Regions from separate parts of the Desulforamulus ruminis DSM 2154 genome, predicted to be linked through region 1. Evidence: riboswitches for the same ligand, from Rfam matches in the RefSeq annotation. Region 1 holds a riboswitch; the other holds the start of a gene.
What was found. Region 1 has a riboswitch for glycine ahead of gcvT (glycine cleavage system aminomethyltransferase GcvT). Riboswitches for the same ligand answer to the same signal wherever they lie in the genome.

Region 2: linked by a shared signal. The riboswitch ahead of DESRU_RS17145 (serine hydroxymethyltransferase) and the one ahead of gcvT (glycine cleavage system aminomethyltransferase GcvT) in region 1 are both predicted to bind glycine.

The regions. Positions count from the first base shown of each region.
Region 1 covers NC_015589.1:3,336,058-3,343,773, reverse strand. The annotation lists gene ileS (isoleucine--tRNA ligase) at 1-2,234, shown strand, start outside; gene DESRU_RS16560 (alpha/beta-type small acid-soluble spore protein) at 2,293-2,538, opposite strand; gene DESRU_RS20990 (hypothetical protein) at 2,746-2,895, opposite strand; gene DESRU_RS20985 (hypothetical protein) at 2,976-3,149, opposite strand; glycine riboswitch at 3,387-3,490, shown strand; glycine riboswitch at 3,494-3,581, shown strand; gene gcvT (glycine cleavage system aminomethyltransferase GcvT) at 3,677-4,771, shown strand; gene gcvH (glycine cleavage system protein GcvH) at 4,775-5,161, shown strand; gene gcvPA (aminomethyl-transferring glycine dehydrogenase subunit GcvPA) at 5,163-6,503, shown strand; gene gcvPB (aminomethyl-transferring glycine dehydrogenase subunit GcvPB) at 6,500-7,716, shown strand, end outside.
Region 2 covers NC_015589.1:3,463,290-3,471,005, forward strand. The annotation lists gene DESRU_RS17135 (hypothetical protein) at 232-435, shown strand; gene lpdA (dihydrolipoyl dehydrogenase) at 552-1,931, opposite strand; gene DESRU_RS17145 (serine hydroxymethyltransferase) at 1,959-3,209, opposite strand; glycine riboswitch at 3,502-3,606, opposite strand; gene DESRU_RS20015 (cache domain-containing protein) at 3,810-5,948, opposite strand; gene DESRU_RS20635 (aspartyl-phosphate phosphatase Spo0E family protein) at 6,457-6,633, opposite strand; tRNA gene DESRU_RS17155 (tRNA-Leu) at 6,769-6,855, opposite strand; tRNA gene DESRU_RS17160 (tRNA-Asp) at 6,929-7,005, opposite strand; tRNA gene DESRU_RS17165 (tRNA-Gly) at 7,013-7,087, opposite strand; gene DESRU_RS21560 (hypothetical protein) at 7,153-7,275, opposite strand; gene DESRU_RS17170 (hypothetical protein) at 7,453-7,716, shown strand, end outside.

The sequences.
Region 1 (7,716 bases):
GCGCCAGTTGCGAAACCGCCCTGGCGGAGGCCGAAGTGGAATACGGGGATAAAACATCGCCCTCCATTTACGTTAAGTTTCCGGTGAAAGAGGGAAAAGGGATTTTGCCGGAAGACGCCGCGGTGGTGATCTGGACCACCACGCCCTGGACCCTGCCCGCCAACGTGGCTATCAGCGTGCATCCGGAATTTGAATACGTTTTGGCCCGGGTGAAGGGACAAAAGGTCGTGGTGGCCAAGGAACTGCTGGAAGCCTTCAAAGAGGTAATGGAGGCGGAGGAGGCCGAGATTCTGGCCACCTTTAAAGGGGAGCAGTTGGACCGGGTGGTTTGCCGGCACCCCTTTGTGGACCGGGATTCCCTGGTGATTCTGGGCGAGCATGTCACCCTGGACGCCGGCACCGGCTGTGTTCATACGGCGCCGGGACATGGCGAGGAAGACTTCCTGGCGGCCAAACAATACGGACTGCCGGTCCTCTCTCCCCTAGACAACCGCGGTAAATTTACCGCGGAAGGGGGCAAGTTCCAGGGCCAGTTTATACTGGACGCCAACAAATCGGTGATTGAAGAACTCCAAGAGCAGGGCGCCTTGCTGGGCCTGGGCAATATTAAACACCAGTACCCCCACTGTTGGCGCTGCAAGCAGCCGGTTTTCTTCCGGGCCACCGAGCAGTGGTTTGCTTCGGTGGAGGGTTTCCGCCGGGAGACCCTGCAGGCCATCCGGAATATCAAGTGGGTTCCGGCCTGGGGAGAGGACCGCATCTATAATATGGTGGAGGGCCGCGGCGACTGGTGTGTTTCACGCCAGCGCATCTGGGGCGTACCCATTCCCATTTTTTACTGCAACCACTGCGGCAAGGAAATCATTACTGAAGAAACCATTGCCCATATCCAGCAGTTGTTTAAGGAGCACGGTTCGGATATCTGGTTTGCCAAAGAGGCCAATGAACTGGTGCCCCCCGGCTTGAACTGCCATCACTGCGGGAAAGGCGGCGACTTCCGTAAGGAAACCGATATTATGGATGTCTGGTTTGATTCCGGCTCCAGCCATCTGGCGGTTTTGGACCAACCGGAGTTGTGGCCGGAATTGCAGCGGCCGGCGGACCTTTATCTGGAGGGCAGCGATCAGCACCGGGGCTGGTTCAATTCTTCCCTGTCCACCTCGGTTGCGGTAACCGGCAAGCCTCCTTATAAAACCGTACTGACCCATGGCTTTACGGTGGATGAAAAGGGACGCAAGATGTCCAAATCCCTGGGCAATGTGGTGGATCCGTTAAAAATCATCAATCAGATGGGGGCCGATATCCTGCGCCTCTGGGTTTCCTCCGCGGATTACCGGGGAGATTTGGCGTTATCCCAGAATATCCTTAAGCAGATGACCGAGTCCTACCGCAAGATTCGCAATACCGCCCGTTTTCTGCTGGGCAATCTCTATGATTTTGACCCGGCCAAAGACAAAGTGGCTTACCGGGATCTGCCGGAGCTGGACCGGGTGGCCCTGATGGAACTGAACAAGTTGATTAAGCGGGTGCTGGCGGCCTATGAGGACTACGAGTTCCATGTGGTTTATCATGCCATTCACAATTACTGTGTGCTGGATCTCAGCGCCTTTTATCTGGATATTATCAAGGACCGTTTATATACGGCGGTGCCCGCCTCCCTTGAACGCCGGGCTGCCCAGACGGTACTTTGCGAAGTGCTGGATGCCCTGGTGCGGCTGCTGGTGCCGGTTTTAACCTTCACCACCGAAGAAATCTACCGGCACATGCCGGTTGCCGGTGAAAGGCTGGCCAGTGTTCAAATGCTGGATATGCCTGAAGCCAATGTGGAATATATTGATGTGGAGTTGGAGAAAAAGTGGGACCGGGTAAAGGAGATCCGTAAAGAAGTTTTGAAGGTGCTGGAAACCGCCCGTCAGAACAAAATTATCGGCAACGCCCTGGAGGCCCAAGTGGATCTTTACGCCCACGGGGACACGGCCGAGTTCCTTCGGGCTATGGCTGCTGAACTGGCCACCATTTTTATTGTTTCCGGCGTATCTCTGCATCCCCTGGCGGAAGCACCTGCTGAAGCTGCCCGAGCGGAAGGAATGGAACTGGCGGTGGCGGTGGCCCCTGCCGGCGGCGCCAAATGCGAGCGTTGTTGGATGTATGCCGAAGGGATTGGCAGTGATCCTGAAAACCCGACCCTCTGCCCCCGTTGTGCCGGCGTGGTGCAGGAACATCACCAAGTGTAACAATATTTAAGAGAGCGAACTCCAGGGTTCGCTCTCTCATGTTTTTTCTATGGAATTTCTATTTTATGCCCTGCCTCAGGGCATCCAGATCAATTAACCCCTTTTTGGCCCGCTGGGTGATGATTCCCCCAATACGTCCCGACTCTATGGAAGTTAACCCACCCCAACCTTCGCGCCGAACCTTTTCAGCCAGACCCAGTTCTTCGGCGATTTCCAATTTCAACAGATCCATGGGGGTAGGCTTTTTTTCTTTTTTAGCCCGGGATTTCATTTTTTCCTTTGAATTCTTAATTCCTGCGTTCATACTGCCTCCTTGAAGCGGAAACCCTCCCCAAGGGAGGGCTGGATTTTAAAAATCAAGGTATTCGGTGTATCATAGGGTATAATGCCCTCCTATGGCCCCCAAAATACATTCGAAATTCCATACGTTGCTGTGGATGCAGTGATGAATCCAGGGATAAGGAGAAAATAAGAGGGCCTTTGCGGCCCACTAAAAATAAATTTATCCAGCTTACCGATCAGAAGCATGTTGATTAATGCCAGGGCAGGGGCAGCTTCCGGGGCAGGTACATTTCCCTCCGAAATGATACCCTAGGAAATACCCGGATAAAAGCAAAATAACAACACCAAAGACAGTAACAATAGTCTTTTTATCAATCATTCTATTCACCCCCTAGTAGGATGAATATTGGCTTTTATTCTAAATAATTCCAATTTGAAAAAATAAATAAAAAGGTCTTCTTAAATGACGAAACCCCCCCGAAGGAGGGTTTCTTTAGACAAAGCCCATAAAAACTGTGCACCGATCACAGGGTTTACCGTATAGCCAACGGCAATCTTTCGATTGCCTGCGGCCATTGGAAAACCCGCGATGATCTTGTCGATCATTACAGATCGAAAGTCTGAAATCATCATTGATAAAAACAGACCACGAATCCTTAACCCATAAAGGAGGATTATTTCGATACTGTAATCATCTTGGCTCAGCCTTATGAACTTTGATGCTGGTAGTATAACCCCGGCAGGAACAAACTATTAATGAATCCGGTTGGTAATATTTTCTGTAAAATTATAAAAATATTTTTTCATTAAGAGGATTTTGGCAGGACTAAAAAGAATAAGGCCAAAGTGGAAAGATCAATAAAACTGCGGATGATGGCCGTGGGAGAGACCCTTGCGGGGGCGCCGAAGGAGCAAACCGGTTTCTTGAGGGAGAAACCCGTTAAACTCTCAGGCAAAAGGACTGTGGCCGGACGTACCTCTGGAGAGTTCCTGCATAAGATGGACCAGCGGGACACCAAAGGGGAAACTTCTCGGAGAAGTCATCTCTCAGGTTAAAGGACAGAGTTTATACCGGCAGCGGTATAACTCCGTCCTTTTATATTCCCGGCTTGGCGTAAGATGTTGAAGCCCGGAACATACTAAACTTAGGAGGTGACGTGGTGGCAGACATGAAAGTAACGCCTCTCTACAATGTCCACCAGCGTGCAGGAGCTAAAATGGTTGAATTCGGGGGTTGGCTGATGCCAATCCAGTATGAGGGAATTTTGAAAGAGCATCAGGCTGTGAGAACGGCCGCCGGATTATTTGATGTTTCCCATATGGGGGAAATCGAAATTACCGGGCAAGAGGCGGCTTCCTTTATACAAAGAATGATTACCAATGATTTGACCCGCTTGAGTCCCGGCGGGGCCCTTTACACGCCCATGTGCCATCCCGGAGGCGGTACGGTGGATGATTTACTGGTCTATAGGCTGGAAGATCACCGCTACCTGCTGGTGGTCAATGCTTCCAATGTGGCCAAAGATTATCAATGGCTTAAGGATCATGCCCCGGAAGGCGTAAAGGTGACCGACGTTTCCGAGAGCACCGTTCAATTGGCTCTTCAGGGGCCTTTGGCCTTAAAAATTTTGCAAAAATTAACTTCTGTTAACCTCAGTGAAATAAAATATTTTTACTTTGTGCATGGTCCGGTAGAAGGGGTGCCCTGCTTAATCTCCCGTACCGGATATACCGGTGAGGACGGCTTTGAGCTTTATTTTGCGGCGGAGCAGGCTGAAAAAGTCTGGCAGGCCATCTTAGACGCCGGGGTGGAGGAAGGGGTTAAACCCGTTGGCCTGGGGGCCAGAGACACCCTGCGCTTTGAAGCCTGCCTGGCCTTGTATGGTCACGAATTAAGCGACAGTATTTCACCCCTTATGGCCGGACTGGGCTGGACCGTAAAGTTTAACAAGGGCGAGTTTGTAGGCCGGGAAAACCTGCTTAAAGAGAAGGAAGCGGGAATCAGTCATAAACTGGTGGGCCTGGAAATGCTGGACCGGGGGATTCCCCGCCAGGGCTATCCTGTCAACAGGGAGGGCCGGGAGGTGGGCTGGATTACCTCCGGAACCTTTGCACCCACCCTGGGGAAAAACCTGGGGTTAGCGTATGTTCTGGCACAGTGGGCGGAAATCGGCAGCGAACTGGACGTAGTGGTTCGCGGCAAGCCGTTAAAGGCCCGGGTTGTGCCTAAACCATTTTATAAACGGGAGGTCTAATGAATGAATATACCAGCGGAATTAAAGTACAGCAAAGAGCACGAGTGGGTTAAAGTTGAAGGAAACCGGGCCACCATCGGCATCACGGATTTTGCCCAGGAGTCCCTGGGAGACATCGTATTTGTGGAACTGCCCGCTGTAGGGGATGAATTGGAAAGGGAAGAGACCTTCGGGGTGGTGGAGTCTGTAAAAACCGCCAGCGATTTATATTCCCCGGTGAGCGGCAAAGTGGTGGAAATCAACGAAGAACCGGTGGATTCCCCCGAAGTGGTCAATCAGGACCCCTATGGCAAGGGCTGGATGATCGTGATTGAAATGACGGAGCCGGCTCAACTGGATGATTTAATGACCTCGGAACAATATAAAGCTATGGTGGAAGAAGGGAACTAGTTTGCATTATATTCCGCATACCGCCCGGGAACGCCGGCAAATGCTTGCGGCCCTGGGCCTTGATAGCACGGATCAATTATTCCAGGATATTCCCCGGGAGCTTCTTTTTAATGGCGAGCTCCGGGTGGAGGGCGGGTGGTCGGAAATGGAACTGGCCGGTCATCTGTCCGGCCTGGCCAGAATGAACTCCGGCACCGACGAGCTGGTTTGCTTTTTGGGGGCCGGGGCTTACGATCACTATATCCCCAGTGCGGTGAAACATGTTTTGTCCAGATCGGAATTTTATACCGCTTATACTCCTTACCAGCCGGAAATCAGTCAGGGCGTTTTACAATCCATCTTTGAATACCAAAGTATGATTTGTCTGCTCACGGGCATGGATGTGGCCAATGCCTCCATGTATGACGGAGCCAGCGCCCTGGCCGAAGGGGCGCTGATGGCCTGCGCCGCCACCAAAAGAGATGCGGTGGTGGTGGCCAGAACCGTACACCCTGAGTACAGAGAAGTTCTCCGTACCTACATGTTTGGCCCCGGGGTGGCAGTAAAGGAAGTTCCTTTCCGGGACGGAGTCACCCCCGTAGAAGAAGTAATTCAACAGTTGGATAAGAATACCGCTGCTTTACTGGTGCAGTATCCCAACTTTTTCGGAAGCATGGAAGATTTAAACGGTCTGGCTGAGGCAGCCCATGCCGTGGGCGCCCTGCTGGTGGTTTGCGCCGATCCCATTGCCCTGGGTCTGCTTCAGGCACCGGGTTCCTGCGGCGCCGATATTGTGGTGGGAGAAGGCCAGTCCCTGGGCATTCCCCTTTCTTACGGCGGTCCCCATCTGGGTTTTCTGGCCTGCAAAGAAAAGCTTATGAGGAGGATGCCCGGCCGTATTGTGGGTCAAACGGTGGATGTGGAGGGCCGCAGGAGTTTTGTTTTAACCCTGCAGGCCAGAGAACAGCACATCCGCCGGGAAAAGGCCACTTCCAATATCTGCTCCAATCAGGCTTTGTGCGCCCTGGCGGCCACCGTTTATCTGAGCCTGGTGGGCCGGGAAGGCCTGCGCCGGGTGGCGGAATTATGCCTGCAGAAAATAGCCTATGCCAAAAAACTTTTGTCCGGCGTGTCCGGCTGCCGGCTGCCCTGGCATTCTCCTACCTTTAAAGAGTTTGTGGTTAAAACCGGACCGTCTCCCCGGGAAGTAAACCGCCGTCTGCTGCAGCAAGGCATCCTCGGCGGTTTGGATCTTGAACCCTATTACCCGGAATTGGCCGGGCACATGCTGATCTGCGTCACTGAAAAACGGACCCGGCAGGAAATTGAAAGCCTGGCGGAAAGACTGGGGGCTATGTCATGACCGAAAAATTAATTTTTGAATTGAGCACCCCCGGACGGCAGGGGATCGTCCTTCCGGAGGCCGACGTACCCTTGGTGGCGCCCGGTGAATTAGTGCCTGCCGGTTATCTCCGGGAAGAGACGCCGACCCTGCCGGAAGTCAGTGAACTGGATGCCGTGCGCCACTTTACCCGTCTTTCCCGCATGAATTTTGGCGTGGATGTGGGTTTTTACCCCCTCGGTTCCTGCACCATGAAGTATAATGCCAAGGTGGCGGAGGATGCCGCCGGTTTACCCGGCTTTGCCAGCCTCCATCCTTACCAGCCGGAGGAGTTAAGCCAGGGGGCGCTGAGGCTGATGTACGAAACCCAGCGGGACCTGGCTGAAATTACCGGCATGGATGAGTTTACCCTGCAGCCGGCGGCCGGAGCCCACGGCGAAATGACCGGTATGCTGATTATTAAAGCCTATCTGGCCAGTAAAGGGGAAACCCAGCGCACCAAGGTGATTGTTCCGGATTCCGCCCACGGGACCAATCCGGCCACCGCCACCCTTTGCGGGTTTAAAGTGGTGGAAGTGAAATCCGATGCCCGGGGCGGCGTGGATCTGGAGGCCCTGCGCAAGGTGCTGGGTCCGGATGTGGCGGCCCTCATGCTAACCAATCCCAGCACCCTGGGCCTATTTGAAGATAATATCCGGGAAATCGCCGACCTGGTGCATCAGGCCGGAGGCCTGCTTTATTATGACGGCGCCAATCTCAATGCCGTTATGGGTTATGCCCGACCCGGCGACATGGGGTTTGACGTGGTTCATTTAAACCTCCATAAAACCTTCGGCACACCCCACGGCGGCGGTGGACCCGGTTCCGGGCCGGTGGGCGTTAAGGCCGCACTGGCGCCTTTCTTACCCAAACCGGTGGTGGAAGAAAAGGAAGGCCTCTATGTCCTTAACCATTGCCGGCCCCAGTCCATTGGCCGCGTAAAGGCCTTCTACGGCAATTTTGGCGTGGTGGTTAAAGCCTATACCTATATCCGGGCCTTGGGCGGCCGGGGACTGAAAGCCGTTTCCGAGCACGCCGTGCTCAATGCCAATTATTTAATGGCCTGCTTAAAGGATCATCTTACCATTGCCTATCCCAGAACCTGCATGCATGAGTTTGTGGCTTCTCCCCTCAAGGAACTCAGGGAAAAGGGCGTCAAAACCCTGGATCTGGCCAAGGGACTGCTGGATTACGG
Region 2 (7,716 bases), 130 kb from region 1:
AATATATGTCAACTGCAGAAAGGAAATTAAAGAATAATTTCATGTTGTCTGATTTTGAGCAAATAGAGTTGTTTCTTGATCAGAATTTGTACCACATCCAACCTATTGCTTTTAAACTATGTTTATAAAATAATAAATCATTAAAAAGGAACCCTGAGGCTCTGTGATCCATCATTGGTTTAAGGTTATTTTAAGATTTGCATGAGACAATCAGCCTGGAGGCGATAGGTGATGAAAAAATTTCTTATTGTATACGCCATTGTTGCTCTGATTGTGAGCGGTACCATGGGGTATGAAAAATATCTGGAAACCAAACATGGCCATACTCAGGCAACGGTCGCTCCGGCCAAAAACACTACAGTAAATCCACAGGTTACGGTTAATGGTCAAAGCAACCCCAATATTCATGTCAGTACCGAAAAATCAAAGAAATAACTTAAACAAATTCTATCGACAACACCGGTTGAACAGGTCCGGACAGACGCAGAAAAAAGCCGGCACCCTTTTACGATGCCGGCTTCAACAGGACGATTAAAAGTTCGGAGTCTTCATTAAATGTGGACAGCCATACCATGCAACGCCTCCGCTGCTTCCAGCACAGCTTCAGAAAGAGTCGGATGAGCATGAATGGTCCCGGCCAATTGCTCTACGGTAGCCCCTAACTGGATGGCCAACGTTGCCTCGCCAATGAGGTCGGTTGCGTGGGGCCCCAGTATATGGACGCCCAGGATACGGTCTGTATCCGGATCGGCCAGTATTTTGACAAACCCCTCGGTTTCACCCATGGCAACCGCCTTTCCCGAAGCCATAAAGGGGAACTTGCCGGCCTTTATTTTGATGCCCCGAGCCTCGGCCTCTTGGGTTGTTAAGCCTACGCCGGCTGTTTCCGGTATGGTAAAGATGCAACTGGGCACAACGCTGTAGTCCATCTCCTTTTCCTTGCCCATGATATGATCCACAGCCACCATTCCCTGGGCGGAAGCCACATGTGCCAACTGAATTTTCCCGGTAATATCCCCAATGGCATAGATACCCGGCACGCTGGTGCGCAGCCGGCTATCCACCTGGACTGCCCCCCGGTCGTTAAACTGAACGCCCAATTCCGCCAGGCCTTGCTCTGCTAAATTCATGGTACGTCCAATGGAAATCAGTATTTTATCCGCCACCAATTCTTCGCCGTTCTCCAACAACGCCATCACTTTATCTGCGGTTTTGGTTACAGCCGTTATTTTGGACTTGGTCTTAACCGTAATGCCGCGTTTTTTCAAAATGCTTTGCATCTGTCTCTGAACATCCCGGTCTACTGTGGATAACAGGGTCGGCAGGGCTTCCACAATGGTGATCTTAACTCCCAGCTCGGCAAAGATGCAGGCAAATTCACAGCCAATCACACCGCCGCCGATAATTAACATTTCCCCGGGCAGTTCTGTCAGGTTGAGGATTTCATCGGAGGTCATCACCCGCTGTCCGTCATAGCCCAGGGCGGGAATCAAAGCCGGGCGGGTGCCGGTGGCCAAGATAATGTTTTCTGCATCTAAGACCATCTCACCGCCGTCCTTTAAGTCCACCTTAACCTGACCGGGGGCGACAATACGACCGGCGCCCTGAATCACCTCCACTTTGTTCTTCTTCAGCAGATATTGCACTCCACCCACCAGTTTGTTTACCACCTGATCCTTGCGCTCCTTCATCCGCCCATAATCCACCGCTATCTGGCCAACCTGAATCCCCAGTTCCTCCGACCGGCGGATAGCAGCCACTAAAGCGGCCTGACTTACCAGCGCTTTGGTGGGAATACATCCCCAATTTAAACATGTGCCGCCCACCTGATCTTTTTCCACCAAAGCCACTTTAGCTCCCAATTTGGCGGCCCGGATGGCTGCTACATAGCCGCCGGGCCCCCCGCCTATAATTACGATGCGATAGTTCAAGATAACACCTCCAGGTATTAATATACCTTAATAAATGGGATATTTAACACATATTTCATTCACCCTTTGCTTCAGTTCCTCTGCTTTTTCATTAAATTGATCTGAAAGAGCCGTGTTAATAATGCCGGCGACCTCGGCCATCTCCGCTTCTTTAAATCCTCGGGTGGTCACGGCCGGTGTGCCGATTCGGATGCCGCTGGTAACAAAGGGACTGAGCGGCTCAAAGGGGATGGTATTTTTATTGACGGTCACCCCAATCTCATCCAATCTTTTCTCAGCTTCTTTTCCGGTCATATTCCGATTGCGCAGATCCACCAGGATCAAGTGAGTATCCGTCCCGCCGGATACCAGGGTAAAACCGGCTTTTTGCAGTTCTTGGGCTAGAAATGAAGCATTTTTTAACACCTGTTTTTGATAATCTATAAAACCGGGTTTTAACGCTTCGCCAAAGGCAACTGCTTTGGCCGCAATCACATGCATCAGCGGTCCGCCCTGGGTACCGGGAAAAACGGCCTTGTTAACCGCCGAAGCATAATCCTTTTTACACAGAATCATGCCGCCTCTGGGTCCCCGCAAGGTTTTATGGGTGGTGGTAGTCACAAAATCAGCGTAGGGAACGGGGCTCATATGCAGGCCTGCTGCCACCAGCCCGGCAATGTGCGCCATATCCACTAAAAGGAGGGCACCCACTTCATCGGCAATTTCCCTGAACCTTTGAAAATCAATGGTCCTGGGATAGGCGCTGGTGCCTGCCACGATCATTTTGGGTCTGTATTCCCGGGCCAGGGCCGCAATTTTTTCATAATCCAGCCGGTGGGTTTCGGGATCCACACCATAGGACTTTACTTCAAAGTAGGAACCGGATACATTGGCCGGACTGCCGTGGGTTAGATGCCCTCCATCATTCAAATTTTGCCCCATAATCTTGTCCCCGGGTTTTAGAACCGCAAAGTACACGGCAAAATTGGCCTGAGCCCCGGAATGGGGCTGCACATTAATATGTTCCCCGCCAAATAATTTCTGGGCTCTTTGTATGGCTAGATTCTCCATCTTATCCACATATTCGCAACCGCCATAATATCTTTTACCCGGGTAACCTTCCGCATATTTATTGGTTAAGACACTGCCCTGAGCCGCCATCACCACCTGGGAGGTAAAATTCTCCGAAGCAATTAATTCAATCTTACGATTTTGACGCATCCTTTCCAATTCTACAATTTCAGCCGCTTCGGGATCTTGCATTAAGTAGTTCACTATTTTCTTCCCCCTTTTTATCATCCTTGGTTATTTAAGCTTCGCCCTTAGGCAGGGCTGCCTTACTGCCTTTCATCCAAGTTTCCTACCGTCAGGATCCCTCCTGCCCTTTCTCCCTTGGGCCCTAATGAACAGGATTTTCAATATGTATCAACCTCCCTCCCAAAGGATTTGTTCTTGACTGCAAAATAAAAGGACAGAGGAAACAGTCTTTGCTGTTTCCTCTGTCCTTTAACCTGAAAGATTCACCTCTTGCGAAGCTATCCCCTTGGGTGTTTCATAAAACTTGCCGCCTCATGAAAACTCTCCAGAGTATCGTCTGAATACAGTACTTTTACCTGAGAGTTTCAAAACCGGTTTCGCTTCACCGCTCCTTTACTCCTTCGGCGCCTCAGCCAGAGGTCTCTCCCGTATTCTTCATCCGATTTTATTTGGTTTTATATGGTCGGGTGCTTAATTAAGCCAAATCTTTTAAGAAGATTTTTACCGCACGGCCTTTTTGCCGTTCTCAATATCCTTTGTAACAGATATTTTATTATATCATAATGATCCCTGTCTGTCTTATCAAAATCATTGCTGGGTTTTGTGTGGGCAACACCGGCTAGATGCAAAGGATTTCTCTTTCTAACACGAACTGCATTCAAACTTAACATAGAAGGTGGTTCCTTTGGGTCCGGTATCAATACTGATGGTGGCATTGTGACGGGCGGCAATACTGTAACAAATACCAAGCCCTAAACCCGTTCCGTAGTCTTTTGTGGTAAAGAAAGGGGTTCCCAGCTTTTCTAAATACTCCGGTTTAATTCCCTCGCCCTGGTCCTGGACCACCAGCACCAGGTGATTGGGGTCCCTATAGGTTCTGATGGTTAAATAACCCCCACTCTGCTGCATTGCCTCCAAGCCATTACGGCACAGATTTAATATGAGCTGACGGATTTCATTTTCATTTAATAAGATATCCGGTATCTCGCTGATATCAATCTGCAGGTTTTTGTCCTGATTGGCAGCATCCGCTTTAATTAAAGGGATCAAGCTGCTAATAATATGATTAAGATTTTGTACTTCCAAGCCTGTGGGCTTGCTTCTGCCAATGGATAAAAACTCAGTAATAATTAAGTTCGCCCGGTCCAGCTCTTCAATCATTAAGTCGTAATAACTTTTATATCGGCTCTCTTTTTCACGCAGCATCTGTAAGAACCCCCGGATGGTTGTCATGGGATTTCTTACTTCATGACTGATGCCGGCAGCCATTTCCCCGATTAAATTTAATCGGTCTAATTTTATTAATTCATTTTCATAACGTTTTCTCTCAGTGATATCCTGCATAATCCCCTGGATGGCATAGGATTTGCCTTCTTCATCAAACAGCAATTCAGCATGCTCCTGAACCCAAACCACTTGACCATTACGATGCACCATACGGTACTCAGAGACAAAATCAGTTTTATTTGCAACGCTGTTTCGGAATTCTTCTTCCACACGCTCTTTGTCTTCTATAAAGATGTATTCCATCCAAATCTTCGGTTTACCAAGCCATTCCTCAGCAAAAAATCCTAATACCTTATGTAAATACGGATTAATATAGATGGGCTTTTGATCGGGTAATTGTGAGAGATAAACCACCACTGGCAATTGCTCAACCAATGATTTATATTTTCGTTCTGCATTCTCCAGCTTTTTTGCATACTTTTCTAAAGATATAATCATTTCATCAAAGGATTTTGCTAATAAACCAATCTCACCGTCATAGGGTAAGTTGGTCCTTACATTCAAGTTGGCCGAAGACAGTTCCTTGGTTACTTTTACCAGATTATTCAAGGGTCTCAATAGATGCAAAGTTCCACTAATTAGAATTAAAGCTACGGAGGCTAAGGTAACAATAATAATGACGGTAATGTTTTTTTGCAATATACCGTTGGAGGTAGTATATACTACATGCTTGGGAATACCGGAATAAATGTATAAAGCTCTATCATTGTTAGGAAAGCTACTTAAGGGAGTAAAGGAATAAATTCTCTCTGTTCCATCAACCCCCAAGGCTTGTATGCTTTTTACATTACCCTTAACCACAGCATCTCTTAAGGCCTCGGGAACCGTTCTCCCTGTCCAGCGATCATTATCGGGAAAGCGGGCCAGGATTTTTCCCTTTCCATCACATAAAGTTAAGCTGGAACCTTCAGGTAGCTTGTACTGCCAGGCAATATCGGTAAGATAACTTAATTTGAGCCCGGTAAAAAGAACCCCGTTCACCTTTCCATTATGGTCCATAACGGGATAACAAAAGGTAATCACCGTTTGACCGGTTATCGGTCCCACATAATATTCTCCAATAGAGAACCTACCGGTTTGCAATGCCCGTTGGAATGCGGGCCTTGCAAAAAAATTGAGTGGTTCCGTAGATTGAGGGGCGCTGCAAATTAGATTACCTTTTACATCAAGCATCCCTATAATAGAATATTCGGGATGTTCCGCAAGTAACGAACGATATAGTTCATTACTCCAATCTATATTTAGCACTTGAGGATTTAAAGCCAAGAGTTGCAGCATTTGTTTGGTGCATTTTATAGTTCTATTGTAATTTTCAGTAGCCTGAGTGACTAATCGCTTGGTATTCTCTTGGGCTTGCGTTACTTCCACCTTACGATATTCTGAAAACGTATATGACAGTAAGAGAATCACCGGCATAATAATTACTAGAACCAAAGTAATTAATTTACTCTTAATACTAGCCTTGCTGAATCTTCTTATCATTTTAAACCTCATCGTTTTAATATGTAAAAAATTTACAATAAATTAATAATTTTCAAAAAAAAAATATATCACTGGAAGTCCACAATAATCAAGGATAAAGGCAGTCGATTTATGTCGCGTAGTTAAAAAATAAGTTGAAGCATTACTCTAAATGTGTTTTCAAGTCTATTTTTAAGAAAAGAAAAGGAAGGTTTAACGCCTTCCCTTCTTTTACTTTCTATGCTTTTTAAACTGAAGGACAAGGTTTTAATGCTATTTTAAAATTAAAGTCCACAGTTTTTCGTTAATTTATAGTTAGAATACTACTACTATAAGAGCTGAAATTCATTTTTGTGCTTTTTTTCACCTTGAGGATCCTATAGTAAATATAGATGAAGAAAATCAAAATGTAAAGGTATACAAACCGACCACTTCACCGCTTTTTCGACCTTTTAGTGATGTCAATGAAAAAAACCAGTTAGTGACAACCCCCAAATTATATTCTTCTCAGCACTAATCAAAAAAATTGCCGCCACCTCTGCTAGCCTTTTTCCTCCTTCTCCTTTAGTAGACCATAATACTTATTCAGCACTCTGTTCAATTCCTCACTGGCCTCAACTACCTCAGGGTCGGTCAATAGCTTACCCTCACTCTCATTGTGCAGCTTCCTTCTTAGTTCGTCGATGAGTCGCAAAATGCCCTTCAGATCCTGTGGCATACCGATCCCTCCCAAGGTTTTGATATAGCATGCCCGGTGGAAAAATAAGAAAACCCTGTCCTGCAACATTTTGGCCACAAAACAATAAAAAGCTCACCCTTCTTGGGGTAAGCTTTTTCTGAATCTCTCTATAATTGGTGCCCGGGGCCGGGGTCGAACCGGCACGGTCGTGAAACCGCAGGATTTTAAGTCCTGTGCGTCTGCCTATTCCGCCACCCGGGCAAAGATTTTCTGTTTTTGAGTATAACAACTGCCGAGGGTATTTGTCAATAATTCGATTCCAAAGGGAATAAAATGGCGGAGCTGACGGGAGTCGAACCCGCGATCTCCTGCGTGACAGGCAGGCATGTTAGGCCACTACACCACAGCTCCAAAAAAGTGGAGCGGAAGACGGGATTCGAACCCGCGACCCTCGCCTTGGCAAGGCGATGCTCTACCACTGAGCCACTTCCGCACTTCTCGCGACAAATATTAATATATCATACCGGATACAAGCAAGTCAATATCCAACCGATAGAGTTACTCCCTATATCTACGATTAAAACCAATGATGGTGGCGGCTAAAGCAGCGGTTACCGCGAGAAACATAAAAATTAAATCGGTTCTGCTTAACTGGCTATAAAAGTTTAACATTGAGTCCATAGAAACACATCCTGATCTTTTTATTGAGTATACCATTACTTTCCTGTTGGTAAAAGTATAACCCTACTTGCTACCATTAACACACACAAAATATTTACTTAACTTTCTTAATATGGAAGGAATTTCCTTTTTGGTGCAGAATCTTTTATTTAAAGTGGTAAAAGGAGGTTTTCATGGATGTTATTCAGACAGTACCGGGACATTGTAGATAGGATCAGCCGGTTGGATAAACCCTTGTCTATGTTGACCCGATCAGAAAGAAACGAAGTCCTGGATCTATCTGTGCGGCAGGAAGAGCTGGAAAAACATATCGGCGAACAGGTGCAAAAGGGTTTTCGGGATTTGCGCAACGGTCTGGAGGTTGTATCCGAATGGGTTCAATTAATGGAAGAAGACAGCATTAAAGCCCTGGGAGTGGAGGGAACTCCGGAAGAAGTATTG